DNA from 3 places in the Delftia sp. BGA-UO-ETr-SB1 genome. Region 3 is predicted to be linked to each of the others. Evidence: riboswitches for the same ligand, from Rfam matches in the RefSeq annotation. Region 3 holds a riboswitch; each other region holds the start of a gene.
What was found. Region 3 has a riboswitch for cobalamin ahead of AC57B5_RS23175 (TonB-dependent receptor). Riboswitches for the same ligand answer to the same signal wherever they lie in the genome.

Region 1: another riboswitch for cobalamin. It lies ahead of AC57B5_RS05845 (TonB-dependent receptor domain-containing protein); the one in region 3 lies ahead of AC57B5_RS23175 (TonB-dependent receptor).
Region 2: another riboswitch for cobalamin. It lies ahead of AC57B5_RS06155 (TonB-dependent receptor); the one in region 3 lies ahead of AC57B5_RS23175 (TonB-dependent receptor).

Annotation. Positions count from the first base shown of each region.
Region 1 is NZ_JCAQOW010000004.1:1,176,644-1,186,246, reverse strand. It holds gene AC57B5_RS05880 (rod shape-determining protein) at 21-506, opposite strand; gene AC57B5_RS05875 (winged helix-turn-helix transcriptional regulator) at 516-965, opposite strand; gene AC57B5_RS05870 (MFS transporter) at 1,042-2,253, shown strand; gene AC57B5_RS05865 (AraC family transcriptional regulator) at 2,250-3,017, opposite strand; gene AC57B5_RS05860 (sulfite exporter TauE/SafE family protein) at 3,146-3,952, shown strand; gene AC57B5_RS05855 (helix-turn-helix transcriptional regulator) at 3,962-4,153, opposite strand; gene AC57B5_RS05850 (hypothetical protein) at 4,179-4,568, opposite strand; cobalamin riboswitch at 4,665-4,890, shown strand; gene AC57B5_RS05845 (TonB-dependent receptor domain-containing protein) at 4,961-6,874, shown strand; gene AC57B5_RS05840 (ABC transporter substrate-binding protein) at 6,880-7,824, shown strand; gene AC57B5_RS05835 (heavy metal-binding domain-containing protein) at 7,867-8,187, opposite strand; gene AC57B5_RS05830 (hypothetical protein) at 8,517-8,987, shown strand; gene AC57B5_RS05825 (H-NS histone family protein) at 9,229-9,570, shown strand.
Region 2 is NZ_JCAQOW010000004.1:1,250,456-1,260,058, forward strand. It holds gene AC57B5_RS06155 (TonB-dependent receptor) at 1-2,150, opposite strand, end outside; cobalamin riboswitch at 2,272-2,589, opposite strand; gene AC57B5_RS06160 (2OG-Fe(II) oxygenase) at 2,608-3,291, opposite strand; gene alkB (DNA oxidative demethylase AlkB) at 3,310-3,960, opposite strand; gene AC57B5_RS06170 (2OG-Fe(II) oxygenase) at 3,973-4,704, opposite strand; gene AC57B5_RS06175 (hypothetical protein) at 4,928-5,749, shown strand; gene AC57B5_RS06180 (hypothetical protein) at 5,897-7,147, shown strand; gene AC57B5_RS06185 (AAA family ATPase) at 7,144-9,342, shown strand.
Region 3 is NZ_JCAQOW010000006.1:957,770-967,372, forward strand. It holds gene AC57B5_RS23145 (SPFH domain-containing protein) at 1-350, opposite strand, end outside; gene AC57B5_RS23150 (NUDIX hydrolase) at 438-1,172, shown strand; gene AC57B5_RS23155 (threo-3-hydroxy-L-aspartate ammonia-lyase) at 1,204-2,169, opposite strand; gene AC57B5_RS23160 (helix-turn-helix transcriptional regulator) at 2,214-2,855, opposite strand; gene AC57B5_RS23165 (YbaK/prolyl-tRNA synthetase associated domain-containing protein) at 2,922-3,413, shown strand; gene AC57B5_RS23170 (CHAD domain-containing protein) at 3,471-4,352, shown strand; cobalamin riboswitch at 4,391-4,671, shown strand; gene AC57B5_RS23175 (TonB-dependent receptor) at 4,801-7,041, shown strand; gene AC57B5_RS23180 (ABC transporter substrate-binding protein) at 7,052-7,993, shown strand; gene AC57B5_RS23185 (FecCD family ABC transporter permease) at 7,990-9,012, shown strand; gene AC57B5_RS23190 (ABC transporter ATP-binding protein) at 9,009-9,603, shown strand, end outside.

The sequences.
Region 1 (9,603 bases), on a different contig from region 3:
TCATGGCGAGGAGCAAAGCCTCACTCCCAGACACCGCCCTGCGCAGGGGGCTTGCGCGTCAGCAATTCCTCGTCGGTCAAGGGCCGGCCTGTCCAGACATTCACCTTCGAGGCCCCGGCCGCGCTGCCCAGCTCGCGCAAGGCCCTCAATTCCACCTGGGTGAATCCGCCCTCGGGGTCGCCGAGCGGATGGATGACGATGTGCGGGGAGGCCGCCAGCCAGGCACGCCGATGCATGCGCCTGAGCTGGTACTTCAGAAGCTGCTCGGCCAGGATGAAGTCCGATATCAGCGAACGCGGGTGGGCGAAGGGATTGACGACTTCGGCAGGCTCCGATGCAGCCGCGAGCCTGGCCTGCGGGCCGGCCGCGAGAATCCGGCGCCGGGGCGGCGGACTCAGGGCCAGCTCGGGAACCTCCGACAGGGTCTGCCCGGTCTTCGGATCCTTCAGCGTCAGGCGCTCGGGAGAAATCTGTACGTAGATGAGTGATATGAAGGCAGAGAGCATGGATATCCATCAATCGATTTTCTGAACCACGGTCTGGCCCGGCAGCAAGGCCCGGCCATCACCACCGCGCGGCAGCATGGGCGCGACAGGCAGGCCGGTCTGGCGATCCAGCAGCAGCGAATGCGCCTCACCCGGCGCGAACAGATGGCCTTCGCCCCACTGCCGCAACGCCACGATCACCGGGAACAGCTCAAGGCCCTGGGCCGTGAGCACGTATTCCAGGTAGGCCGAACCTTCTGCGGCCGGGCGGGTTTCGAGGATGCCGGCCTCCACCAGCCGGCGCAGCCGGTCGGCCAGGATATTGCGGGCCGCGCCCAGGCTGCGCTGGAAATCGCCAAAGCGGCTGATGCCGTCAAAGGCATCGCGCACGATGAGCAGCGACCAGCGGTCGCCGATCACATCCAGGGAGCGGGCCACCGGACAGGGCTGCGGTGTGTCAGGACGGGTGTCTTCTTTCATGACGTCATTGTGGTTGCATTTCAAAACTGGTTCAACTAGCATCCAACCAGTTTTGTTTTGCAACCGGATTCAACCCATGAACGCCTTCCCTGCTCCGGACACGGTCCGCATGCCGCGCAGCCTGGTGCTGCTGTTCGCCGCTGCCAGCGGCCTGAGCGTGGCCAATGTCTACTACGCCCAGCCGCTGCTGGAGGCGCTGGCGGCCGACTTCGGCATCAGCCATGCAGCCGTGGGCGGGGTGGTCACGGCCACGCAGGCCGGCTGCGCGCTGGCACTGCTGCTGCTGGTGCCGCTGGGCGACCGGCTGGAGCGGCGGCGGCTCATGCTTTTGCAGTTGCTGGGCCTGGTGCTGGCCCTGGCGGCCGTCAGCACCGCGCGTTCGGCCGTTCTGCTGCTGGCGGGCATGCTGGCCGTGGGCCTGCTGGGCACGGCCATGACGCAGGGGCTGATCGCCTATGCGGCCAGCGCCAGCCAGGCGCATGAGCGCGGGCGCGTGGTGGGCGCAGCCCAGGGCGGGGTTTTCATCGGCCTGCTTTTGGCGCGCGTGTTTGCCGGCGCCGTGGGTGACCTGGCTGGCTGGCGTGGCGTCTATGCCTGCTCGGCCCTGCTGATGCTGGCCCTGGCCTTGCCCCTGTGGCGGCAACTGCCCCGGCTGGCGGTGCCCTTGCATGCACCCAGCTACACGCAGCTGCTCGCCTCCATGCTCCAGCTGCTGCGCCAGGACCGCATGCTGCGCACACGCGGCATGCTGGCCCTGCTGATGTTTGCCACCTTCAACATCTTCTGGAGCGCCCTGGTCCTGCCGCTGAGCGCGCCGCCCTACAGCCTGTCGCTCACGGCCATCGGCGCCTTTGGCCTGGCCGGCGTGGTGGGCGCACTGGCAGCAGCCCGTGCCGGGCACTGGGCCGACCAGGGGTTCGCGCAGCGCACCAGCCTGGGAGCGCTGGTGATCCTGCTGCTGGCCTGGGTGCCGATTGCGCTGCTGGAGCAATCGCTGTGGGCGCTGGTAGTCGGCATCGTGCTGCTGGACCTGGGCGGCCAGGCCCTGCATGTGACCAACCAGAGCCTGATCTTTCGCAGCAACCCGCAGGCGCACAGCCGGCTGGTGGGCCTGTACATGCAGTTCTATGCCGTGGGCAGCGGGCTAGGGGCGCTGATTTCCACCAACGCCTACTCGCGGTTTGGCTGGCACGGCGTCTGCGTTGCGGGGGCGGCGTTCAGCCTGGCGGCCCTGGTGTTCTGGGCCATGACGCGGGAAACGGCTGCCCAGGCCAGCGTTCCCGCCTAGACCCGGCTCACCAGCTCCGAAGGCACCCGGCCCAGCGCCTTGCGGAACATGGTGGAAAACGCGCTGGGGCTGTCATAGCCCAGGTCCAGGGCCACCTGCGTGACCGATGCGCCCGCAGACAACCGCGACACCGCCGCCAGCAGGCAGGCCTGCTGGCGCCAGGCGCCAAAGGCCATGCCTGTGTGCTGCTGGAAAAACCGGCTGAAGGTGCGCAGGCTCTTGTTCAGCGCCTGTGCCCAGTCCTGCGGCGTGGCGCGGATGCTGGGCTGGGCCAGGAACTGCTTGCACAGGGCGGCCAGCTTTTCGTCGCGGGGAATGGGCGCGAACAGCGGCAGGCTGCGGGCCGAGGCCAGCTCGTGCAGCACCAGCGTGACCAGGGCGCCGTCGCGGCCCGCTTCGTCGTACAGCGCCGGCAGGTCGGCGCAGGACAGCAGCAGCTGGTGCAGCAGCGGGGTGACGACCAGGGCCTCGCAGTGCACACCCGGGCGGGGCGCAGCAGCCGGTTCGATGTACAGGCTGCGCGTGCTCACGCCCTGCATGCGCACGCTGTGCGGCTTGCTGGCCGGAATCCACACGCCGCTATAGGGCGGGATGGTCCAGGCGCCGTCGTCGGTTTCCACTTCCATCAGCCCGCTCATCCCGTAGAGAAACTGGGCACGCCGGTGGCTGTGCGTGGGCAGCAGCGTGCCAGGCGTGTAGTCGGTGCCGATGGCCAGCACATCACGCGCCACGGCGTCCACGGAATGCAGCGGGATGTTGAGCATGGGAATGTCCGGAAAACAGCCAACAGGCTTTGGCAGGAATTCGAGGATTATTGACCCATCCGCGAAAGCAGGCCAAACCGCGGCATCCTAAGGTTCAGTCCTTGCTCGTTTTTTCCAAAGGACTGTCTGTGTTCCCTCTCCTGCTGCTGGCTTTCGGTGTGCTTGCCGGCGTGACCACCGTGCTCTTCGGCTTTGGCGGCGGCTTCGTGGCCGTTCCGCTGCTTTATGCGCTGCTGACCTCCATCCACGGCGCGGACTCCGCCGTTGGCCAGGCTGCCATGCACATTGCCGTGGCCACCTCCACCTGCGTGATGATTTTTGGCGCCTCCATGGCCACGCTGCGCCAGCACCGCGCGGGCGCCCTGCCCTGGGATCAGGTGCGACCGCTGGCCGGCTTCATCGCGGCCGGTGCCGTGGCGGGCGCGGCGGCCGCCACCTGTATCAGCGGGGAATGGGTGCGCTGGGCCTTCATCGCCTACCTGGCCCTGACCATCGCCGACGCGCTGCTGCGCCCGGGCTTCGTGCACGGCACCGCCGCCCAATTGCAGCCCATGGGCCGCAGGCCCGCCGCCATCGCAGGCTTGGCGATTGGCGCGATTGCAGCCTTCCTGGGTGTGGGCGGCAGCGTGATGACCGTGCCGCTGATGCGCCGGCGTGGCGCGAGCATGGCGGCGGCCACGGCCATGGCCAGCCCGCTGTCCCTGCCCATGGCCGTGGCGGGCACCGCTGCCTACATGCTGGCATCGCAGAGCGCGGGGCTGAGCCCCTGGCATGTGGGCTATGTGGACCTGCAGGCCTTTGCGCTGCTGACGGCCGGATCGTGGACGGGCATCAGGCTGGCAGCCCCGCTGATCGGCCGCATTCCCGATGCCCTGCATGCCAAGGCCTACCTGGCCCTGCTGGGCCTGGTGCTGCTGGTCATGATCGTGGCCTGAGCGTTGCGCTCAACCCTCCTGGAAGATCGCCTCGATCCGGGTCTCGAACACTCGGGCAATGGCAAAGGCCAGCGGCAGGCTGGGGTCGTAGCGGCCTGTCTCGATCGCGTTCACGGTCTGGCGCGACACGCCCAGCAGGTCCGCCAGCGCAGCCTGGCTCCAGCCGCGCTGGGCGCGCAGTTCACGGATGGTGTTTTTCATGGGAGGGGCACTTTGGCGGAACAGCTCATCGGCTGCGCAGCCAGTGGGCCACCGAGGCAGCCACCCAGAGCGCACCCATCAAGGGCCACACCATGAACATGCTGAGCTTGGGAAAACCTGCCATTTCCAGGAATCCGTAGGTGAAGGTGATGCCGGCCGTGCCCGCCGCCGCAATCGCCAGCTGCTCCAGCATGGACTTGCGCAGGAATTCGTCGGTATCGCGCACCAGCCGCACGATGGCCCGCACGGCCAGCGCAAACGCCAGCATGGGGCTGAGCAGCAGGGCCGTGCGCAGGGCCCCGGCCTGCATGTCGGCGCTGAGCAAAAGCGCCCCCACAAGCAGCGCCATGTAGAGCAGCAGCGCAAATCCAAGTTCCTTCTGGTAGCGGCGGTTGGTGACCGTTGTTTGATTCATGGAAGTCTCTCGCAATGTGTAAAGGATGCTTGACATTGTGCGATGCCACCGGTGGGTATGTCAAGCAAGCTTTACATCGGTACTGAACGCCCCGCCGTACAATCGCCGCCGTTGGTGCCAGCAGCCCCAGGGGCTGCGGTTAAACGGGAAACATGGGGCGGCCAGATAAAGCCGCCCGCATGTACTGCCCCCGCAACAGTGAGTGAAACGCCGCGTGCATTGCACCGGCCCCCGCCAAACCCGTGCCACTGGGCCCTGAGCCCGGGAAGGCCTTGGCGAGTGCGTCACCAGTCTGGATACCGGCCAACAGGCGGCCGGCCGCGCATGCAGCGCAGCCGGTCTTTTTGGTTTCCGTGCCGGCGGGGTCGCTGGCGCGCAACTGGCTCGCATCCATGCACACCCTCGCCCTCGCGCGCGCCCCTGGCGCCGCTCTTCGCTCGCCCTCGGCGTTTCCCGTACTGCGCACGTTGTCCGCCCTGGCTGCGGCCTCGCTGCTGGCCTGCCAGGCCCAAGCACAGGCACAACAGGCACAACAGGCGCAGCGCGCACAGACCTCCCAGCTCGATACCGTGGTCGTCACCGCCTCGCGCAGCGAGCAGTCCCTGCGCACCGTCACGGCCGACATGACCGTGATCGACGCCGAGACCATTGCCCGCAGCGGCGCCACCGGCGTGGCCGACCTGCTGGTGCAGGTGCCGGGCGTGCAGATCAACCGCAATGGCGGGCCGGGCCAGGTCACCTCGGTCTACCTGCGCGGCACCAGCAACCAGCACACTGCCGTATTCATCGACGGCGTGCGCTACAGCTCGCAGGAGCTGCAGGGCGGCGCGGTCTGGTCCACCCTGCCACTGGCGCAGATCGAGCGCATCGAGGTGCTGCGCGGCCCGGCCGCCGCCATCTATGGCTCAGACGCCATGGGCGGCGTGATCCAGATCTTCACCAAGCGGGCGGACGGCCAGACCCGCGCCTATGCCGAGGCCGGCATAGGCAACCAGGGCACCAGCAAGCTGGCCACGGGATTTCAGGGCGGAGCCAACGGCTTCACCTATGGGCTGAACCTGGCTGACGAGCGCAGCGACGGCTTCGACGTCTACCCCGGCAACACCTTCTCGCCCAACCCGGACAAGGATGGCTACAGCAACACCTCGCTGGGCCTGAACGCGGGCTACAAAACGGGCATCCACCAGATCGACGCCAGCCTGCTGCACAGCCGCCTGCGCACCCACTACGACCAGAGCCCGCCACCGTTCGACGACTACGACGTGGTCAAGAACACCACCGGCAGCCTGCGCTGGCAGGCCGGCTGGAACGCCCTCTACAAGAGCGTGGTCCAGATCTCCCATACCGACAGCCAAAGCGACCGCCACACCCAGTCGCCCGAAAGCGCCAAGGGCCGCTCCACCAACTACCTGCTGCAGAACCTGTTCACGCTGGGCCAGCACCGTTTCAACATCGACCTGGAGCGCCGCGAGGACAAGCTGGACACGCAATACGCCTGGACGCAGAACACCGACAGCCGGCGCGTGCAGAACTCCCTGTCGGCCGGCTGGCGCCTGACGGAGGGACGCCACCAGTTCGACGCCAACCTGCGCCACGACCAGGTGCGCGACCAGCAGAACAAAACCACGGGCGGCCTGGGCTACGGCCTGCAGATCGACGAGCGCTGGCGCTGGGTGGCATCGGCCGGCACGGCCTTCCGCACGCCCACGCTGTACGAACGCTTCACGGGCCAGGCGGCGGCCGACCTCAAACCCGAAAGCAGCACCAACGTGGAAACCGGCCTGCACTATGCGGCCGGTGCCAACCGCCTCTCGGCCGTGGTCTACCGCAACAAGTTCAAGAACCTCATCACCTACGACTGGAACAGCGCCCTTCCCTGCAACTGCTACCGCAACTGGCAGAGCGTGGAAATCACCGGCCTGACGCTGTCTGGCGGCACGCGCCTGGGCAGCGCCAACCTGGGCGCCTCGCTGGACTTCATGAACCCCGAGAACCTGGAGACCGGCAAGCTGCTGCCCTACCGCTCCAAGCGCATGCTCAAGCTCAACGCCGACACCCAGGCGGCCGGCTGGACGCTGGGCGGCGAAGCGCAGCTGTACAGCGGCCGCTACGCAGACGAGGCGAACACCCTGCAACTGGGCGGTTACGGCGTGGTCAACCTCTACGCCCAGCGCCAGCTGACCAGGCAATGGACGCTGCTGGCCCGCGTCAACAACATCGCCGACCGCGACTACGCCCCCACGCGCGGCTACGCCAACGCAGGCCGCACCGTGTTCGTCAGCGTGCGCTGGACTCCCCTGCCCTGACCCCCATGCATCTGCTTTTGCGCCTGCCCCGCCTTCTGCTGCTGATCGCCGCGCTGGCCTGCGCGGGCGGCGCCAGCAACGCCCATGCGCAAAAGACGGGAGACGCGAGCCAAGGCAGCACAAGCACAGCCACTCCCTACACCATTACCGACATGCGCGGGCGCCAGGTGCGCCTGGAGCGCGTGCCGCAGCGCATCGTCTCGCTGCTGCCCTCGCTGACCGAATCGCTGTGCGCGCTGGACGCCTGCGAGCGCATCGTGGGCGTGGACGAGTTCTCCAACCACCCGGCCCGTGTGGCCGCCCTGCCCAAGCTGGGCCACACTTTTGCCCCGCTGGTCGAGGCCACCGTGCGGCTCAGGCCCGACGTGGTGCTGATGGCGTATTCCGCACCCGTCATCGCGCAGCTGGAGCGCTTCGGCATTCCGGTGCTGGCGCTGGACGCCAACGACATGGCGCAGCTGGAGCAGGTGCTGCACAAGCTCGACCAGCTGCTGCAGGCGCAGCGCGCCAACGCCTTGCTGGCGCGCATGCAGGCCGAGGTGGACCAGCAGGCCAAGGCGCTGGCGGCGCTCACGCCCGCCGGGCAGAAGGTGTATTTCGAAGTGGACGCCACGCCTTACGCGGCAGGGCCGGACTCCTTCATAGGCCAGCTGCTGCAGCGCCTGGGCGCGCGCAATGTGCTGCCGCAGAACCTGGGGCCCTTCCCCCGCATCACGCCCGAATACGTGCTGCGCCAGCAGCCAGAACTCATCATCCACACGCCGCAGACGCCATCGGCCAGCTTTGCCACCCGCCCCGGCTGGAGCCGCATGCCCGCCGTGCGCTCGGGCCGCATCTGCGCGCTGGACCTGGTCGAAACAGACGTGGTCTCCCGCCCCGGCCCGCGCCTGGGCGAGGCGGCGCGGGCGCTGGCCCGCTGCCTGGAGCTGCCGGGCGCAGCGCCGCGTTGACTTCGCTGGCCAGAGCTTGACCCGCTTGGCCGATAGCCTTGCCTACTCCAGCACCACGGCCGTGCCGCTGGCAGACACCATCAACATGCCGTTGCCCTGGCCCAGCACTTCGTAATCCAGGTCCACCCCCACAACGGCATTAGCGCCCAGTTCCTGGGCACGTTCCTCCAGCTCCTTGAGCGCAATCTCGCGCGCCCGCTGCAGCTCGCGCTCATAGGTGGCCGACCGCCCGCCCACGATGTCGCGCAGTCCGGCAAACAAATCCTTGAACACATTGGCGCCCAAAATCGCCTCGCCCGCGACCACGCCACAGTAGCGGGTGATGCGGCGGCCTTCGATCTGGGGGGTGGTTGTGATGATCATGAGAAATCCTCGGTGGTGAATGACGGAGATGGGCCTTGATCGCCAAACCGGCCGGCGATCGGTTCAAGGAAGAACTGAACCAGGGCAGTCTGCCATAGGCCTGGAGTATCATCTCGCGCAAAGTGCTGAACACACTTCTTGCTAGCCGGTAAGCCGCTCCCGAAAGCAGTGTTGGAAAAATGCTTGGAGGCCTTATGGCTATTTTCTTTGCGGGCGTTTCAAAGCCCTTCCCCATCTCAATTTCCACTGCGCCACAGCTCTCTGATCTGTACATCGCTTCTTACCCTTTCTCCGCGCCCGGCTCCAAGCCATTTCGCTAAGGAGTCGCCATGTTGTACTTTCAGATGTCGGAAGATGAGTTCAACCAACTGAACCGTGTGCGAGAACAATGGGGACTCATCTCCAGCTTGCTGATTGGCGCTTACCCCAGCAATCCCATGGAGGTTGTCGAGTCCAATGAGCTGCTTGCCTTTATCAATGCGCAGATTGAGGCGATGGAGGCAGTTGTGGGGGCGATAAGGCAAAGGGGCGTGATGAAACAGCTGACTGAGGAGAAAATCCTGGCGAAAGCCGTATCCGAGATCCGTCTTCTCCTGAGCGGATATCTGGGAAGCAACGTGGATGCGGATCCGAGCGTACGGATCGCAGCGCACCTGGCCTATGCCCTGCACAACGACGCATTGGCCGTGCTGGCGGGAAATGGCTTCAGCGCCGACGAAGCGCTGAAGCGGGTGGCGGCCGTGGACTCTCTTCTAGGAGTCGAGGTGGGGAGCGAATTCGTTCGCAGCTTGGAAGCTTAGGGCTGCCTTGCCAGGCCGGTGTAACGCGGGATATTCCATCTGGCGTGATCGCTGCGGCCGTGCGGGGTAGTACGCGCGACCACAGATGAGGGCAAGACCGGCTTTCCTGCCCGGGCCTGCGGTCACCCGGCTCGGCAGCAGGTTCAGGCGGGTGACCTTCCTTTCATCGGCCTGCATGATCCGGACACCACGCGGCTGCCCGAACAGCCCCATAATCTGGCTTCAAAATTTCACGACACCAATGACACAGTCCCTCAAAGAACTCCTTGCGGCCAAGGCCGCGCTGGACATGGAAATTGCCAAGGCCCGCACCTCGGCGGCCGACGCTGCCCTGTCCAAGGTCCAGAAGCTGGTGACCGATTTCGGATTCACCCAGCAGCAAGTGTTCCCCTACATCCCTGAAAAAACCAGTGCGCCGGCGAAGTATCGCGATCCGGCCACGGGAGCGACGTGGACAGGTCGAGGCAAGCCTCCGAACTGGATCAAGGACCAGGATCGCGAAGACTTCCTCATCGAAAGCAAACCCGAAGCGGCCCAAGGCCCGTTCCTCGCCGAAATGGCGGCAGCGGCAGCTCGCAACTGAAGGCACTGCACACGGCGGAACGCAGGATGCCGT
Region 2 (9,603 bases), on a different contig from region 3:
CGGATATGGGCCGCGATCTCGAAGCGGCGGCCTTGCCCGACCAGGAACTGGCTGCCGTAGCTCGATCCCACATAGACCCTGTCGGCCAGGTTGCGGCCGATCAGGCTCAGGGTGGTGCGCGGGTCCACCTGCCAGCTCAGCGCGGCGTCGGCCACGGTGTAGGCGGGCAGGTTCACGGTATTGGCGTTGTTGCCAAAGCGGTCACCCACGTAGCGCAGGCCCAGCGAGGCTTGCCAGGCGCCCACGCGGTAGTGGCCCCAGAGGTTGGCCGTGGTCTTGGCCACGTTCTGCGGACGGTTGCCTGCGCGGTTGCCGCCAGCCTCGATGAGCTTGTCGAACTGGGCGTCCACGTACGACAGATTGCCCTCCAGGCGCAGCGCGGGCGTGGCCTGGAAGGCGGCAGTGGCTTCCGCCCCGCGCGAGGACTGGCTGCCGCCCTGGATGGAGATGGCCGGCCGGTCCGGGTCGCGCGTGATGATGTCGTCCTTCTTGATGTCGAACACGGCCAGCGTCCATTCGCCGCGCCCGCCAGCCACCTGCTGCTTGATGCCGATCTCGGCCTGGCGGCCCTTGCTCAGCTTGTAGGCCGTGTTGGCCAGGTTCAGCGACACCAGGCTGTTGACGGGATCGTGTCCCGAGCTGATCTGCCCATAGACATGGGTGTTGCGGGCCAGCTCATAGGTCAGGCCCAGGCGCCAGGAGGTGGCGGCCAGCGTCTTGTTGAAATCCGTGCCGCCCACCAGCGAGTGGCTGGCAAAGTCGTAGACATCGCGGCGCAGGCCGGCCATGGCCAGCCAGCGGTTGCTGATGCGCCAGGCATCTTCCAGGTACAGGGCATGCTGGGTCACGCCGGTTTCTGTCTTGGCGGCGGTGAGATCGGGGCTGGCCCAGCTGCCATGCACGGGATCCCAGGCCGAGACCGTGGACGAGCCGCCATAGGGCGAATTGTTGGACAGCCGCAGGTTGATGCGCGCGGCCTCCCAGCCCATGGCGATCTTGTGCGAGCCCCGGTCCACGTTCAGGCCCAGGCGGTTGCCGGTCTGCTCCAGGTCGTGCAGGATTTCCAGGTAGTCGGAGCGGCCCACGGTCCAGGTGGCGGGGTTGAGCGCGTAGGCCTCGATGTTGCGCCAGTGGCGGTCGGACTTCACGTGATACAGCTCGTTGCGCACCGTCAGCCAGTCATTGGCCTTCCATTGCACCTTGGCGCGCAGGCGCTCGTCGGCATAGCGCAGCACGCTGTCTTCGGCGTTGTAGTTGCGGTCGCGCAGCGACTCCACCACCTTGCCGTCCAGGCCCGGCGTGCCCCAGTAGCGGCTGGGCTTTTGCACGCTGCGGTCGGCAATCAGGTCGATCTGCAGGTCGCTCGTGGGCTCCAAGCGCAGCGTGCTCATGAACTTGCCGTTGCGCGACTGGTCCAGATCGCGCTCGCCTGCGCTTCGGGCGGTGTAGCTGTCGATGCGGTAGCTGGCATAGGCGCCCAGGGCGCCGGTCACGCCCAGGCCCAGGCGCAGCGTGTCGTCCGTGCCCGCGCCCATCAGCACCTCGGCCGAGCTCGTGCGGCTGGGCTGCTTGCGGATGGCGTTGACCGTGGCGCCCATGGTGCCGCTGCCGTACATCAGCGAGGCCGGGCCGCGCAGCACGTCGATGCGCTCGTAGCCCCAGCTGTCACCCGGATAGGCCGTGGTGCCGGCGGCCACGCCCAGCACCATGCCGTCTTCGGCCACGCCCACGGAGTTCACGCCCGCAAAGCCGCGGCTGCTGAAGGACAGGCCGCCATTGCCCGGCGTGCTGCTGGAGGTCAGGCCCACGGTGCGCGTGACGGCGTCCACCAGGGCGTAGTCGCCGCGCTCCTGCATCTGCTCGGCAGAAACACCATCCACGCTGGCCGGCACTTCTTGGTTGGAGACGCCGGTATGGCTGGCAGAGCGCGCAGGCTGGGCCAGTTGCTGGCCGATGCGTTCGGCCTGCCCGGTGACCTGGACCTCGGGCAGGGCGGTTGATGGGGGCGTTGGCGTGGGCGTTTGGGTTTGAGCCTGCGCCGGCAGGCAGATGAAGGCACAGGCCAGGGCCAGCGGGCTCAGCCGCACGGAAAGGGACTGGGCAGCGCGAGCGCTGGAAACCCTGGAAAAGGAAGAATGCATTTCGAACATCGGTCTTCGACCGTCTGATGCGAAAGCAAGGCACTGCCACCTCTCCAGCCAGCGTGGGAGGAAAGGGCGCAGGACGTTGCCATCCGCACCCCGCAGACAGTCAAGAAAACGCCTGCACAGCAGGCGCGAAACGCAGCAGGCCGGTCTCCGGGCTCACAAGCGGCGCAAGGACATGCCTTGCGCCCAGCGCCCCGTCTTCCCAATCCACCCGCGAAAAGCTGCATGTTGCAGACCACGCCATGAACCAGTGACAGCCTGTCATCGCCCCCCGCAGGGTTGCGGAGACTGGCGGGACAGGCATGGAGCGCCTTGACTTGTTTACCGTTGCGGGGGCAGCCAAGGCCTGTGCCGGCAGCGCAAAAAGCATTTGCTGGCAGTCACCTTGTTCCCGTTTCATCCCCATGGCTGGCATGTGGACACCTGTTGCACGGATGCCTTTGCAGGCGCGGCATTATAGCTAGCGCTCTGTTTGCAGAGCCTTGGGCGCCTGGGGCACGTCGTGCAAAAGCAGCTCCAGACCCAGCCACTCGCCACGGTGAACGCGGCTGATGGCATGCCGCAGGTGCACACGGTAAAAGCCTGCCGCACCGCGCACCGGGCGCGGCCCCGTGGCGATGATGGCCGCATCCCCCAGGCCCAGCGGCAGCACCATGGGGCGCGATTGCATGCGCGGGCGCTGCTCGGTCATCACGAATTCGCCGCCCTCGAAATCCTGGCCCGGCCGGGACAGCAGCACCACCAGCTGCAGCGGAAAGACCTGCGCACCTTCGCCGTACGAGCGCAGCGGGGCATGGCCCGCTTGCGGCACGCGCAGCAGATGTGGCTGTGGCTGCGGCTGCGTTTGGCCTGCTTGCCGGCCCTGACGCATGAAATCCTCGAAGCAGCCTGGCAACCCAGGCTGCAAGCCCATGTGTTCGCGCCAGCGGTTGGCCAGGGCCAGCAGATGCCCATACAGCACCGGGCGCCATGCCTGCACGCAGGGCGGCAGGCCAGACGCGGCGGCCGCCTCGCGGGCCAAGGCGCGGCTTTCATCCGCAGTCAGCAGCTGCGGCAGCAGGGCATGGCCTTCGGCATCGAGCTCAGCGGCAATCCGCGCCCAATCCAGGCGGGCGAAGCGATCCTGGCTGTTGAGCCTGTCCATTTCAGACCGTCCAACCATTCAGCCCGCCTTGCGAAAAGTGAGATTGATGCGCCGCCCGCCCAGCAGCGGGTGAGGCTGGTCCTTGAGCGGCAATACGCCGTGGTGGCGCAGCCGATCCACGCCGCCCCAGACCACCACGTCGCCATGCTGCAGCGGCACCCTGGCCGTGCTGTCCGCGCGCGCCAGTCCTCCAAACAGAAACGTGGCCGGCATGCCCAGGGAGACCGAGACAATGGGCGCGCCCAGGTCGCGTTCGTCGCGGTCCTGGTGCAGGGAAAGCCGGGTGCCGGGCAGGTACTGGTTGATGAGGCAGGCATCGGGCACAAAGCCTTCGAACCCCGCCGCAGCGGCCGCCTCGCCCGCCAGCCGGACAAAAACGGCCGGCATGGCCGGCCAGGGCTGGCCGCTGAGTGGGTCGATGGCGCTGTAGCGGTAGCCGCGCCTGTCGCTGGTCCAGCCCAGCGCGCCGCAGTTGGTCATGGCCACCGACATGGTGAAGCCGCCCGGCGTGACCAGATGGCGCAGCGGCGCCCGCGCCGCAATGCCTTCGACCGCCTCCAGCAACTGCGCGGCATGGGGCAGGGCATGGCCGCGCAGCACCACGGACTGGGGGCCTATGGATTCGGCCCCGGTGGGCTGTTCATCGGCGAAAAGATCCAGCGTGCTCATACCGGCCATCCATCAAAGTGCGTCATGAAAGATCAGCCCCACGGTATGGCGATGGCCGCTGTGGATGCGGCTGACCCCATGGCGCATGGCCACGCGGCGGTAGCCGGTGCGCCGCCCGGGCACGGGCCGGTGGCGCACGGCCAGGACCAGCGCATCGCCCTGGTCCATTGCCATCACATCGGCCCGCTGCCGGTCGCCATCGGCCTGGGTGATGACGAACTCGCCACCCGTGAAGTCCCGCCCGGGCCGCGACAGCAGCAGCACCACCTGCAGCGGAAACACATGCTCTCCATAGACATCCTGGTGCAGGCAGTTGTAGTCGCCCGCACCGTATTGAAGGATGAGCGGCGTGGGCCGCAACTGGCCCTGCGCGTGGCAGCGCGCCAGGAAGTCCTGCAGCCGGTCCGGATAGCGCACCTCCAGCCCCATGCGCTGGTTCCAGACATTGGCCACCGGCGCCAGGCGCAGATACAGCTGCTCGCGCAGGCGCTGCAGCAGCGGTGGCAAGGGGTAGTCGAAATATTGATACTCGCCGCGCCCGAAACCGTGGCGTGCCATGACGATGCGGGAGCGAAAGCCGTCCCCCCTTGCGTAAAGAGCGGACAGGTCGCGGCACTGCTGCGCATCCAGCAGGCCGGGCAGGCGCGCGCAGCCTTGCTCATTGAGCTGGTGCTCCATCTGCGTCCAGTGGCAGGGCGGGGCGGATTCGCAAGCTTCGTTGTCGAAAAGACCGAGGTTGTGCATGGCGGGCTGGGTTGGCGGTATGGGCGCGGTTGGCAATATGGGCGCTGTGGGCAATTGCCGCAGTCTAGGGCGCCGCCGCAGCGCCTGCATCCCGCTTCTTGCAGTGGACAGAATGTCAACCGGTGGGAGCGCCTGCCAGCCGCGTGCTGGACAGGCTTGGGAGGGTCGGCTGGCGGCTGCAATTGAACAATCGCGGCATTCCTGCAAACGCCTCAGGCCCGCCATGTCCAGCAACGTCCATCACCTCTATCTTTTCTTCGATACGCCCCTGCAGCTGCGCCGCGTGCAGCTGATCTGCCAGTACCTGGCCCGGCAGTCCTGGGAGCAGGCCGAGCGCTGGATCCATGAGCTGGACCCCGCCCTGGACCGGTCCGCGCTGTGGGATGACGACTGGGCCAATGCCAGCGCCCTGGGCCATCCCCAGCACCTGGAGCTGGGCTTTGACACCCGCACCACGGCCGGCATGCCCTGGCGATTGCTGGAGACGCTGTTCCAGCACGGGCTGCAGGCGGCGGTGCTGCATGTCTTCTACGACCAGGTGGGCGAGAGCGAGCGCTACCACTTCGATGCCGGCCAATGGGTCAGCCACCACGCCTGGCTGTCCCGTTACCCGGAGCGCCAGGTGCTGGTCGATACGAATGGCGAGGTCTATCCGCAGCCCGGCCAGGAAGAGGGCGCCGACGGCACCGCCCTCACCAATCCGGCCCAGCCCATGACCATCACCCGGCTGCGCGAGCGGGACCAGGAGCGTGACCGCCAGGCCCAGGAATCCGTGCAGGCCCTGCTGGACACCATGGCCAGCCTGCGCAAAAGCGGCGTGTCGCCCGTGCAGGGCATCGTGGGGCTGTTCATGCTGCGGGCCGGCTTTCGCGGGCTGTGCGAGGCCGTGGCCTTCACCGTCATTGCGGCCCTGGCCTTCAGAGGCAAGGGACTGTGGCTCTGGCTGGCTTTGGGATTGGTGCTGGCGGTGGTGCTGCCTCTGTACCGCATGGCCGGCGCGCGACGGGAGTTTGCGGGGCAGGGTGGCGGCGATGCCGCATCCTGAGACAATCCGCGCTTGGCAAAATGAAACAAATTGCACAAGACCAGCTGAATCCCAGGAGAGGGTGAACAAGATGAGGATACGGACCATGGCCCCGGCAGGATGGATCTGCGCCAGCAGGCGCTGTTTTCCTGAGCGGAGCCGTCGCTGATGCAGCCCACCGCCATTGAACAGGGTGCTGCCGTGGCACCAGGCGTTCACGAGGATTTCGGCCATTTGCTGGGCCTGTACATGCGCCGCATCCGCGCCAGCGCCTCGGGCGTGGCCACCGAGATCGGGCTGAGCCGGGAAGCCGTCAACAACTGGAGGAATGGGGTTTCCCTGCCCAATCCACGCTCGCGCGACCGGCTGGCCGCCTGCGCCCAGTACCTGCGCCTGACGGAGGCGGAGACCAATCGCCTGTTCTCCGCCGCTGGCTTTGCCACGGAGTTTCCGCTGCAGGCCGCCGCCGCTGGCGCCCAGCCTTTTGCAGGCTTCATGGACCGGCTTTTCGCCCAGCTGGCCCAGGCCCGGCCCTATGCCATCACCATGCTGCTGTCGCCCGCGCACTGGGGGCAGCCTCCGTTTCGCCAGGAACTGCTGCTGCGCGCCCGCGCCCAGTATGGCGCCGAGGCGGTGTTGCACATCCAGCCGCCCTACAGCGTGAGCACGGCTGCGGCCGACTATTTTGCGGCCCTGGGCCGGCAATGCGGGCTGGGCGAAGTGGGCTCGGACTACGAATTCGAGGCCCTGCTGGAAAAGCGCCTGCTGGCCGGCGGCCGGCTGTTCTGCCTGGTCAGCCGCTTCGAGCAGGGCACGGCGCAGCTGCGCGAGACACTGGCCGGCATTCTGCGCAGCCTCAGCGAAATGCACAGCGGCCGCCTGCACTTGCTGCTGTGCGGCAGCGAGGCCCTGGCCGACCTCAAGTACCGCAGCGGTGACCTGTCGCTGCTCAACATCGGCCAGGTGGCCCACTGGCCCGATCCCACGCTGGAAGACCTGGCCCTGATGGCGCGCCAGCGCTGGCCCGGCACGGCCTGGCCGGCCGAGGTCATCGAGGCATTGCAGGCGCTGACGGGCGGGCATCCCGCGCTTTTCGAGGAAGCGCTGCAATGGCTGGTGGAGCAGGGCGTGGGCGTCGCTTCCGTGCACTCGCCCCTGCTGCGCGCCCATCTGGTGGCCAGCGCGCGCCTGTGGCAGACCTTGCTGCCCCTGGCGCAGGAACCTGCCACTCGCGAGCAACTGCGCGGGCTGGTGGATGCGGCATCGCTGGGCCGTGCACGCCCCTATCTGCAGGATGCCGTGCTGCGGCGCCTGTTCTGGGGCAATCTGCTGCAGGTGCGCGGAGCAGGTGAGGGCGCCCATCTGCACTGGCGCTGCGACATCGCCCGCGAAGCCGCCGTGGCGGTGCTGCAGGCATGAGCGGCCTGGGCCGGCTTGTGCAACTGCCCAGATCCTGGTGGCGCGCCGCGCTGCTCGCCTTGGTCACGCTGTTCGTCGGCACGGCCATCCTGCTGCCCCGCTACAACCCCGTCACCCGCAGCAGCCTGCAGGGCGCGGAAAGCTCGGGCCGGGTCTGGAACGAAATCATCCTGTGGCGCCTGGCCCTGATGGACTATGTGCGCCAGCATGAAAGCTGGCCGCAGGACCTGGCCAGCTTGGCGCCGGACATTGCCGAACCGCGCGTGCGCATGAGCTCGCCCAGGCCCTTCGTGCTGCAGGCGGACGTGGTGCGCGACAGCCAGATGGGCGTGCTCGCCGGAACCCAGGTCCTGCTGCAACTGGACAGGCAACGCTGGGACTGGAGCTGCCAGGGCGGCCTGCCTCCGACTCCGCCGCGCTACCTGCCGCTGAACTGCAGCCCCTCGCCGGGCCAGCCCGAGCATGAACCCTTTGGATGGCTGCGCAGCGTCATCTGGACCAGCGCACTGGTCTTTGGCTGCCTGGCCCTGCTGTGGCTGGTGCGCCATCCGCTGATAGGCCCGGCACAGCTCAAGCCCGAGCGCCTGCGCCGCAAGCCCTACCAGCATCTGCCCCAGCTGGACCGGCTGCTGCGGCTCACAGGCCGCCGTTCCGCCGTCCTGCGCGCTGCAGGCATACGCCTGCCGGACTGGCAGCGCGCCCTGCGCCTTGCCGGCGCAAGCCCAGGCGCCCGCGTGCGGGCCCTGGCCGAACGCCTGTCCGCCGTCTGCAAACCGGCGCAAGGCGAATGGCCCGTGCCCGGCGACATGTTCGAGTGGACGCTGCCACCCGAGCTGCCCATCGCCCTGGGCCGCTGCCTGGTCTATGCGCCCCCAGCGGAGCTGGAAGAGGGCGAACTCGTGCGCCAGCTGCGCCTGCTGCAAACCGGCGGCGATGTGGTGCTCATCGTGAGCCCGCACCATCCCCAGTCGCCCATGCCGTTGCTGCAGCGCCATGCCCAGGACCGCGCCAACCTGCACGTGCTGCTGGACAGCCCGGGGCAGACCGAATGGCTGCTGGGCGGCGCTCCAGACCAAGTGCTGCTGCGGCTGCTGGCCACGCAGTTGCAGGTCACGCGCATATCGCCCTACCAGACGCGCGGCGGCGTGACGCGCGAGGACGTTTTCTTTGGCCGCGAGCGCCTGCTGGCCCGCGTGCTCAACCGCGAACCGGCCAACTACCTGGTCGTGGGAGGACGCCAGCTCGGCAAAAGCAGCCTGCTCAAGGCCGTGCAGCGGCGGCTGCAGGAGCATCCGGCCATCGCCTGCCACTACATCTCGCTGCGCGACCACCGCCTCACGCCGCGTCTGGCCACGCAGTTCGGCCTTCCCGTGGAAACACCGCTGGAGGCTATCATTGAACACCTGCAAAAGCAGTCGCAGGGCAGGCGGCTGTACCTGCTGATCGACGAGGCCGACCTGTTCTTCCGCGACGAAGCCCGCAATGGCTACCCCCAGCTCAGCGCCTTGCGCGCGCTGAGCGAGGAGGGCCGTTGCTGGTTCATGCTGGCGGGATTCTGGGATCTGTACGCGGCAGCGCTGCTCGACTACCAGTCGCCGCTGCGCAACTTCGGCGAAATCCTGGCCATTGGGGGATTGGAGCCAGCGGCATGCCAAGCCCTGGCCACCGAACCGCTGCGCAGGCTGCGCCTGGGCTTTGCCAACGACGCTCTGGCCGAGCGGCTGATAGAGGCCAGCGGCAGGCGCGCCAACCTGGTCGCCATCCTCTGCCAGGAATGCCTGGAAGCCCTGGGACCCGACGAACGCGTCATCGAAGAACGCCACCTGCGCCAGGCCATGGCATCCCAGCCTGTGCAGGACGCGCTGGTGGGATGGGGCCGCCTGAGCACCGACGAACAGGCCTGCCGCCTGGACCGCATCGCCGTCTATCACACGGCCCAGCAAGGACAGACCAGCCTGACCGCACTCGACGCCCTGGTCCAGTCCCACGGCGCCACCGGCCAGGCCCAGGCCTTGCGCCGGTCCCTGGCGCGCCTGCAACTGGCCTACGTCCTGCGCCGCGATGAAACCCACGGCGTGCACGATGCAAGCTACGTCTTCACCATCCCGCTGCTGCAGCGCCAGTTCGAGCCACAGGAAACCGCGCTTTTGCTGAAGCAGGAGCTTGAAGGCGTGGAAACCGTCCTGAACAGCTGAAAACGAAGCAGGCAAGGCACTGGAGGAGTGCCTTGCCTTGGTTTTCAGGCCTTTATCTGCGTTTGTTATTTAACATAATATACATCGTGTCTAGTAGACTTTTGCCAAAAAAAGTGAGCTTTGAAGCGGCTCACAGTCGTAGCGGTCACTAACTTAATGCTTTTGAGAGTTACTCTCCACCTCGTTGACGCACGATTCGGACTCTATGGGCTGCGCTCCAAACTGTCAACCGTTTGAACTTTTACCCGAGCGCTGGATGGC
Region 3 (9,603 bases):
TGGATGATGACCTCGGCCTGCATGGTCACGCGGTCGCCCAGGCGCTGCGGGTCTTCGGACATGTATTTCTGGCCGTCGCGCGCCAGGGAGAAGTCCATCAGCGTGGCGGTCTGGCGCGGTGTGCTGATGCGGTAGGTGACCTGGCCCTGCACGGTGACGCTCTGGAAGTCGGCCGTCACCAGCTCCAGCATGAAGTGGCAGTCCTGGCTGCCCACGGGCACGGCGACCAGGGTGGTGGTGGGCGCGTAGTAGAAGAAGGACTGGCCCGCACCCTCGCGCACCACCTTGCCGGCGCGGAACTGCATGAGGTGGACCGTGGGTTGGGACTTGATGAAACGGATGCCGAACATGGTGCTTCTCCTTTAAGTTGCTCTGTACAACTTGTATGGGTTGCATAGTGCAACTTAAAATCCGGCACGTCAAGCACAATCCATCCCATGGCTGAAAAAAATTCCCCATCCCCGCAGGGCGCGCTGGACTTCCCGCGCCCGTTCACCACGGTGGACGTGGTCATCTTCACGGTGGCAGACGATGCCCTGCAGGTGCTGCTGGTGCAGCGCCCCACGGCGGGCAGCGAGCCGTTTCCGGGGCTGTGGGCGCTGCCCGGCGGCTTTGTGGATGTGCGCCAGGACGCGGACCTGCTGGCCTGCGCTCGGCGCAAGCTGCTGGACAAGACGGGCGTGGACAGCCCCTACCTGGAGCAGCTGGGAAGCTGGGGCGGCGCGGCGCGCGACCCGCGTGGCTGGTCGGCCACGCATGTGTATTTCGCGCTGATCCCGGGGCACGACCTGATCCTGGCCAAGGGCGCGAATGCGGCCGATGTGTCGTGGTTTGCCGTCGATGAACTGCTGCGCGCGCCTGCGCTGGCCTTCGACCATGGCGAGATCCTGCGCGCAGCGGTGGAGCGGCTGCGGGGCAAGGTGGAATACACCTCGCTGCCGGCCTTTCTGCTGCCCGAGCCTTTCACGCTGCCGCAGCTGCAGCAGGCCTACGAAGTGGTGCTGGGCCGCCCCGTGGACAAGAGCGGTTTTCGCACGCGCATGATGGCGGCCGGCTTTCTGGTCGAGGCCGGCCAGGTGGAGGGCACGTCACGCCGCCCCGCCATGGGCTACCGCCTGGCCGACCGCAGCGCGCCCGTGGTGTTTCCGCGCACCTTCAGCCCGCGGGGGTGAGGGCGACCTTCGATCAGGGCCAGGATCAGGATCAGGCGCCCAGCAGGCTGCAAAAGCGCTGCATGTCCACATTGCCGCCGCTCAGGATGATGCCCACGCGCCGTCCGTGCAGCTCCTCGCCTTTCTGGCGCGCGGCGGCCAGGCCCAGGCAGCCGGTGGGCTCGACCACGAGCTTCATGCGCGTGGCCAGGAAGCCCATGGCATCGACCAGCTCGGCATCGCTGGCGGTGAGGATGTCGGTCACGTCGCGCTGGATGATGGGGAAGGTGATGCCGCCCAGGTGCTGGGTCTGGGCGCCGTCGGCAATGGTCTTTGGGGTGTCTATGTGGACGATGCGGCCCGCGCGCAGCGACTGCTGGCCGTCGTTGCCGGCCTCGGGTTCCACGCCGTAGAGCGCGCAGTCGGGGCTGAGCGCACGCGTGGACAGGGCGGTGCCCGACAGCAGGCCGCCGCCGCCCAGCGGCACGAAGAGAGCGTCCAGCGGGCCGGTTTCCTCGAACAGTTCCTTGGCGGCCGTGCCCTGGCCGGCCAGCACGTCGGCATGGTCGTAGGGCGGGATCAGGGTCAGGCCGTGGCGCTCGGCCAGGTCGCGGCCGATCTGCTCGCGGTCTTCGGTATAGCGGTCGTAGACCACCACCTGGCCGCCATAGCCCTTGGTGGCCGCCACCTTGGCGGCGGGCGCGTCATGCGGCATGACGATGGTGGCGGGAATCTCCAGCAGCCGCGCTGCCAGGGCGATGGCCTGGGCGTGGTTGCCCGAGGAAAACGCCACCACGCCGGCCTTGCGCTGCGCCGGGCTGAAGCGCGACAGGGCGTTGAAGGCGCCGCGGAACTTGAAGGCGCCCATGCGCTGCAGGTTCTCGCACTTGAGAAAGACACGGGCGCCCAGCGCATCGTCCAGCGTGCGCGAGGTGAGCACGGGCGTGCGGTGGGCATGGCCCTGGATGCGTTGGGCCGCTGCGGCCACGTCGTCGTAGGTGGGAAGAAGGCTTGTCATCGGTACAGGAAAAACAGGGGTGGATCGGGAAGGGGGGCCCGGACCTACTTGGCGTAGCTGTAGACCGTGGCGCGCGACACGCCCAGGTGGGCGGCAATGGTCTCCATGGAGCGGCGCACATCGAGCAGGCCGGCGCCCTTGAGCTCGCGGACCAGGGCGCGGCGCTCCTCGGGCTTGAGGGCGCGCGGCGTGGTCGCCAGGCGGGCAGCGAACTGGTCGATGCGGGCACGCACCGTGTCGGCGCCTGCGCCGGCGCCCGTGGGGTCCAGCATTTCGCGCTCGGGGGTGTCGCCGCTGACGGCGGCAAAGCGGTTGAGCATGCCCTGGAAGCCCTGGAACATCGTCAGGTCCACATTCATGCACAGGGCGGCGATGTAGCGGCCCTCGGAGTCGCGGATGCCGATGGACGTGCTCTTGGCCTGGCGGCCATCGGCGAACTGGTTGGGGTAGTTGGCGATGACCTGCTCGTAGCCGGGGTCGAGGATGCGGGCCAGGCCCAGCTCCGTCGCGCCCTGGCCCACTTCGCGGCCCGACAGGTTGTTGTGGATGGCCAGCACCGCATGGGACGGGTCGAGCAGGTCATGCACCACCACCTCGCAGAACGGGGCAAAGGTCTGGCCCAGGCCTTCGGCGATCTGGGCCAACTGGTCCAGAAGCTGGCGCTGTTCAGGGGTTCGTTGGGTCATGTTGGACATTTTGTTTTGAATTGGACAAAATGTCAAAATCCAGACGACTTCTCTGCGCTTTCCACCATGTTCGACACCCTTGTAGACCTGCTGCAATCCCAGGGCGCGCGTTTTCGCGTGCTGGAACATCCGGCCGAAGGCCGCTCTGACCTGGTCGCCGAAATCCGGGGCACCGCCCCCGGCCAGGGCGCCAAGGCCATGCTCTGCAAGAGCCGCGACGCGGCCGGTGCGGGCGATCCTCAGCTGTTCCTGGCCGTGCTGCCCGGCGACCGCAAGCTGGACTTCAAGCGCCTGGCCCAGGCCGTGGGCGTGCGCAAGGCCACGCTGGCCTCGCCCGAGGAGGCCCAGGCCGCCACGGGCTGCGTGATGGGATCGGTGCCGCCGTTCTCCTTCAACCCGCAGGTGCGCCTGGTGGTGGACCCGGCCCTGGTCGAGCGCTTTGGCGAGATCGCCTTCAACGCAGGCCGGCTGGACCGCTCCATCGTGCTGGACTCGGCCGACTATGTGCGCATTGCCCGGCCCGCGCTGCACAGCCTGAGCGGGGATGGCGCCGATTGACCCGGGGGCCGGGCGGTGCCCACAATCGCAGCAACGCCCGCACACCCTCTCCTGACCATGTCCACCCCTGCGAAGCAGCACCCTGACCGGCCCGATGCGGCCGGCTTTGTGCGTGCGGCGCTGGCTGCTGCCCTGGCCCAGGTGCAGTCGCATCTGGCGGTCTTGGAGGGCGGTGGCAACGATGCCGAGACCATCCACCAGCTGCGCGTGGCCATGCGGCGCCTGCGCACCGTGCTGCGTGAGTGCGCGGGGCTGGCGCCGGACATGCGCGCCGAATGGGATGAACCCCTGGCCCAGGCCTTTGCGCAGCTGGGCACGCTGCGCGATGCTGATACGTTGGCCGATGTGGTGCGCCCGCTGCTGCAGGCAGCCCATGCGCCCCTGTGCGACTGGCAGGCGCCGCAGGCCGTGCAGGCGGATGCAGCCGCTGCCGTGCGCGAGCCGCCATTCCTCCAGGCGCTGGCCGAGATCCAGGCGCTGGCGCAGGCGCCGCAGGCAGAGCCATCGGCCCGTTTTGCCCATCTGTCCGCCACAGGCACGCGCAAGTACCTGGCACGGCGGCTGGCGCGCCTGCACCGCCAGGTGCTGCGCGACGGCCGGCACTTCGACCGCCTGTCGCTGGCGCAGCAGCACCGCGTGCGCAAGCGGCTCAAGCGCCTGCGCTACCTGGCGGACTTTGCGCGGGAATTCGCGCCCGGAATGTGGCCCGGCAAAAAGGGCCGGCGCTTTGCCGAGGCGCTGGTGCCCGCCCAGGACGCGCTGGGCCTGCACAACGACATGGCCGTGGCGGCGGAGCATTTTCGTGACGAGGCCGGCACGGATCCGCGCGCCTGGTTCGCCGCCGGCTACCTGCAGGCCCGCCTGGCCACCAGCGCGCGCAGCAGCCGTCGCGCGCTGCGGGCGCTGGCCCGGGTGCCGGGCTTCTGGGCTGGGCGATAATCCGCCGCTGGCGCACCGCCGCAGCCCCTGGGCCGTGGCGGTGCGCTGTTGCTGAAGGTGCCCCATGCCGTTCACCGGCCAGGGGTTCAACGGGAAGCAGGTGCGCGATGCCATCGAGGTGGCCGCTCGCAATGCCTGCGCTGCCCCCGCAACGGTCAGCGGAATACAACTCCCCACGCGGACGCCCCACAAACCACGCGCCGCAAGCCACTGTGTCCTTCTCGGGCATGGGAAGGCGGGGATGCCTGCCGCAGCGCGCCCACCCTGCGCGCCGCAGCGTTCCGCAAGCCCGGATACCGGCCTTCTGCATTGCTTTCGGACGCCGCGGGAGTGCGCCTGTCCGGTCCGGCCCCAGCCTGCGCTGCCGTGGCCGGCTCCGGCGTGCGCGCTGTGCGGCGTGGTTCAGACGATAGGCCCCGCGGGTGAGTGGGGCAGTTGGGTTCAACGCATGCGCTTCGCTTCTTCGGCCGCCGATTCCTCCGGCCTTCTCTCTGTTCTCCCTCTTGTCTCCAGCCTGCGGCCCGTAGCGGCCGCCGTCCTGCTGGCCAGCTGCGCTGCAGCGGCCGGCGCCGCGCAGGAGCCGGCCTCGGGCCGATCCACGGACTCCGCCGACGATGCGCTGGACGCCGTCTTCGTGACCGCCACCGCGCGGCCCGAGGCGCGCAGCCGCATCGCGGGCACCACGCAGACCATCGACCGCGAGGCCATAGAGCGCTCCAGCGCGCGCTCGGTCACCGACCTGCTGGCCGAGAACGCCGTGGGCTTTCTCAGCGAATGGACGGCGGCCCAGACCTCGATGAACCTGCGCGGCGCCTCCACCGACGGCCAGGGGCGCGACTTCCGCAGCCAGGTGCTGGTGCTGGTCAACGGCCGGCGCGCGGGCACGGCCAACCTGTCCAAGCTCAGCCCCTCGGATGTGGAGCGCATCGAGATCGTGCGCGGCCCGTCCTCGGTGATCTACGGCAGCCAGGCCATGGGCGGGGTGGTCAACATCATCATGAAGACGGGAGCTACCGCACCCGGCACGCGTGCCCAGGTCCAGGCCGGTTCATGGGACCTGTGGCGCACCGATGCGCAGACGGCCGGCGCCAATGACCGCTTCGACTGGTACTTCGGCGTGAGCGCAGGCGGGCGCGGCGACTACGAGTCGGGCGACGGCGGCACGCGCATGGAGAACACGGGCTGGAAGCGGCGCGGCGCCAGCGGCGCCCTGGGCTGGCAGCTGCACGAGCTGCACCGCGTGGAGCTGCAACTGCGCACGGACGGCATCTACAACGCGGGCTTTCGCGGATCCGGCGCCAACATCTACAGCCGAGACAACCGCAGCAACCGCTCGCTGGACCTGACCTACGAGGGCGCACTGCCCGGCCAGCGCCTGAGCTGGACGACCCACCTCTACAGCCTGGTCGATACCGACGAGTTCAACTGGGCATCGCCCGTGATCCGCTCGGGCAACAGCGCCGTGCCCGGCACGGCGCGCGACTACAACCACCGCCAGCTGGACGCCACGGGCCTGCGCTTTCAGCCGCGCCTGCGTGTCAGCCAGACCAATGACCTGCTGATGGGCTTTGACTGGGAGCGCAGCAAGCTGCGCTCCGACCGCCTGCGCGTCGCCATGCCCGGCGGCCCGGCGGGCCAGGTCGCGCCCTACGACAACAACCAGACCGAGCAGGTGCACGCGCTGTACTTCGAGGACGCGCAGACCCTGTTCGACGATCGCCTCACGCTGCGTGCCGGCCTGCGCAAGACCTGGGGCACGACGCGCTTCGACGATACGCCCAACCTGGCCCTGGCCCAGGCCAGCACGCGCGACTACGACAACCACACCTGGTCGGCCGGCGCCACCTGGAAGGCCACGGACCGGCTCACGCTGCGCGCTGCGGCCTCCACGGGTTTCCGCGCGCCCACGGCCACGGAGCTGGCCTCGGACTTCACGGCCGTCGGCGGTGGCCGCACCTTCGGCAACCCCAACCTCAAGCCCGAGACCAGCCGCCAGATCGAGGTCGGCGCCGCGCTGCAGCAGCCCGGCTGGCGCGTGGATGCGGCCCTGTTCCAGAACACCATCAGCGACCGCATCATCACCGTCTCGCGCGGGGCCACGACCAATACCTCGGACTACGCCAACAACGCGGCCGACATCGTGGCGCGCGGCCTGGAAATGCAGGCCGACATGGACCTGGCGCGGGCGCTGAACCTGACGGGCCACCAGCTCAAGGCCTGGGCTGGCGGCTACTACCACTTCAGCATGCGCGACAAGGGCTCGGCCGCCTCGGCCAATACCGACAAGGTGCAGCGCATGTACCGCTACGAGGCCTCGGCCGGCGTGCGCTACGGGCGCGGCAGCGGGCGCCTGCAGGGCGACTGGAGCCTGCAGCTGTCCACGCTGCTGCGCGGTCCCATGTGGTACGACACGGAAGAGGCGCTGCTCATCCCGCAGGGCGAGCCCAGCAGCACCTTCATCCACCGCAAGGGCGCCTTCACCATCTGGAACCTGCGTGCCGACTACCGCGTGTCGCGCGGCGTCAAGCTGTTCGCAGCCGTCAACAACCTGTTCGACCTGAACCGCCATCCCATCTTCATCGCGCTGGACCGCGCGCCCTGCATCGCCAACCCGGCGTACCAGAACGGCGGCTGCGGAACGTCGATGGCCGGCCGCGAACTCATGGTCGGCCTGCAAGCAGAGTTTTGAGGACCACGGCATGAGGCAATCCAGCACCACGCGCCGCCAGTTGCTGCGCCAGGGCGCGGCGGCGGCCCTGGGCTGCGGCCTGCCCGCGGCCTGGGCCGACACCGTCGCTGCAGGCGGGCCGGTGGTGCTGCAGGATGCGCTGGGCCGGCGCGTGGAGATTGCCGCGCCGCCGCAGCGCATCGTCTCCATCTTTGCCTCCAACACCGAGCTGGTGGCCGCGCTGGGCCTGCTGGACCGCGTGGTGGGCGTGGAGGATTTCACGCGCTTTCCACCGGGCGTGGAGCGCATTCCCAAGGTGGGCGGGCGGCTGGGGTTCTCGGTGGACGCCGTGGTGGCGCGCCAGCCGGACCTGGTCATCGTCACGCCCGCGCGCCAGGCGGCGCACCAGCTGGTCGATCCCATGGAGCGCATCGGCGTGCCGGTGATGGTGCTGCTCAGCCGCTCGCTGGCCGAGGTGATGGACAACCTGCGCCTGGTGGCCCGCGCCACGGGCGTGCAGGCGCGCGGCCAGGCGCTGGCCCTGGCGCAGGAGGCGCGGCTGCTGCGCGTGGACCGGCAGGTGGCCGGCCAGCCCCGGCCGCGCGCGCTCATGGTCACGGGCCGGCTGGGCAACGGCATGCTGCTGGCGGCCCGGCCGGGCACCTATACCGGCGAGGCCATGGTGCGCGCGGGCGCCGCGTTCGCGCTGGACGGCCTGGGCACCGTGCCCCAGGTCTCGCCCGAGGCCGTGCTGGCCGCCGACCCCGACGTGCTGCTGTTCGCTGGCACGCAGGAGGCCATGCAGGACCTGATCGGCCAGCGCGGCTGGCGCGACCTGCGTGCCGTGCGCGGCGGCCGGGCCACCACGGTGGCGCGCGCCGAGTTCCTGATTCCCGGGCCGCGCACCTTTGGCGGCGTGGAAAAACTCTCGCGCTGGCTGCACCCTGCGGCCTGGGCCGGGGAGGCCGCATGAATTCCCTTTCACATCCACCTGCGTGGCGCCCCTGGGCCGGTGCGGTCCTGCTGCTGCTGGCCAGCCTGCTGATCGCCGCCTGCGCGGGCCACCAGTGGGCCAGCCCGGCCGACCTGCTGGCCGCGCTGGGCGGCGAAGACAGCCTGCGCAGCCGGCTGCTGCTGCAGTGGCGCGTGCCGCGCGTGCTGGCAGCCGCCCTGGTGGGCGCGCTGCTGGGCCTGTCGGGCGCCATCTTCCAGGGCGTGTTCCGCAATCCGCTGGCCGAGCCCTATCTGCTGGGCGCCTCGGGCGGCGCGGCGCTGGGGGCGACTGTCGCCCTGCTGGTTCCCATGCATCTATTGTTCGGCCTGTCCCAGGCCTGGACGCTGCCCGTGCTGGCCTTTGCGGGCGCCTGGGGTTCGACCATGCTGGTGCTGGCCGTCTCGCGCGTGGCCGGTGCCACCGATGCGGCCGGCATGCTGCTGGCCGGCGTGGCGCTGGCGGCCGTGCTGGGCGCGCTGCGCTCGTTCCTGATGCTGGCGCTGTCCGATGAGACGGTGAGCCTGCAGGTGGTGCTCAGCTGGGTGCTGGGCGGCATACAGACGCCGTCCTGGAGCGGCCTGGGCCTGCTGGCCGGCGCCTCCCTGGCCTGCCTGGCCGGGGCCATGGCGCTGGCGCGCGGGCTGGACCTGCTGGGCCTGGGTGCCGATGCGGCCCAGGGCTTCGGCCTGGATGTGGCGCGCTTCACGCCGCTGGCCGTGCTGGCCGGCTCGCTGGTGGTGGCCGTGGCCGTGGCCTATGGCGGGCTGGTGGCCTTCGTGGGCCTGGCTGCGCCGCACATCGCGCGCTGGATGGCGGGACCGCTGCACCGCGCGGCCCTGCCGGCGTCGGCGCTCACGGGCGCCATCATCGTCACGCTGGCCGATGCCATTGCGCGCAGCGTGCTGCCGCCGGCCGAGATCCCGCTGGGCCTGGTCACGGCCGTGGCGGGCGGGCCCTTCTTCATCGTGCTGCTGGCGCGCAGGCTGAGGTCCGCATGAACGGTGCCATCCCTTGCGCCCCACCGCGCCTGCAGGCCCGGTCCCTCACGCTGCGCCACCGTGGCCGCAGCGTGCTGGACGCCGTCTCGCTGCAGCTGCCCGCCTGCGGCGCCGTGGCCCTGGTGGGACCCAATGGCGCGGGCAAGTCCAGCCTGCTGTCCCTGCTGGCGGGGCTGCAGGCGCCTGCATCCGGCAGCGTGCTGCTGGACGGGCAAGACATTGCAACCCTGTCCGTGGCCGAGCGCGCACGCCGCGTGGGCTACATGCCCCAGCGCTTTGCGCCGCACTGGGACCTGACGCTGGCCGAGCTCATGCACATGCGGCTGGCGGGCCGGGGTGATGTCGAGGCGGCCATTGCAGGCGCCGGGCTGCAGGATTTCACGCGCAGGCGCTGGTCCACGCTGTCGGGCGGCGAGCAGGCGCGTGCCCTGCTGGCCACCGTGCTGGCCACCGACCCGCCCGTGCTGCTGGCCGACGAGCCCGGCGCCGCGCTGGACGTACGCCACCGCCTGGCCCTGGTGCAGGCGCTGGCGCAGCGCGGGCGCGAGCGGCTGGTGCTGGTGGTCATGCATGACCTGGACCTGGCGCTGG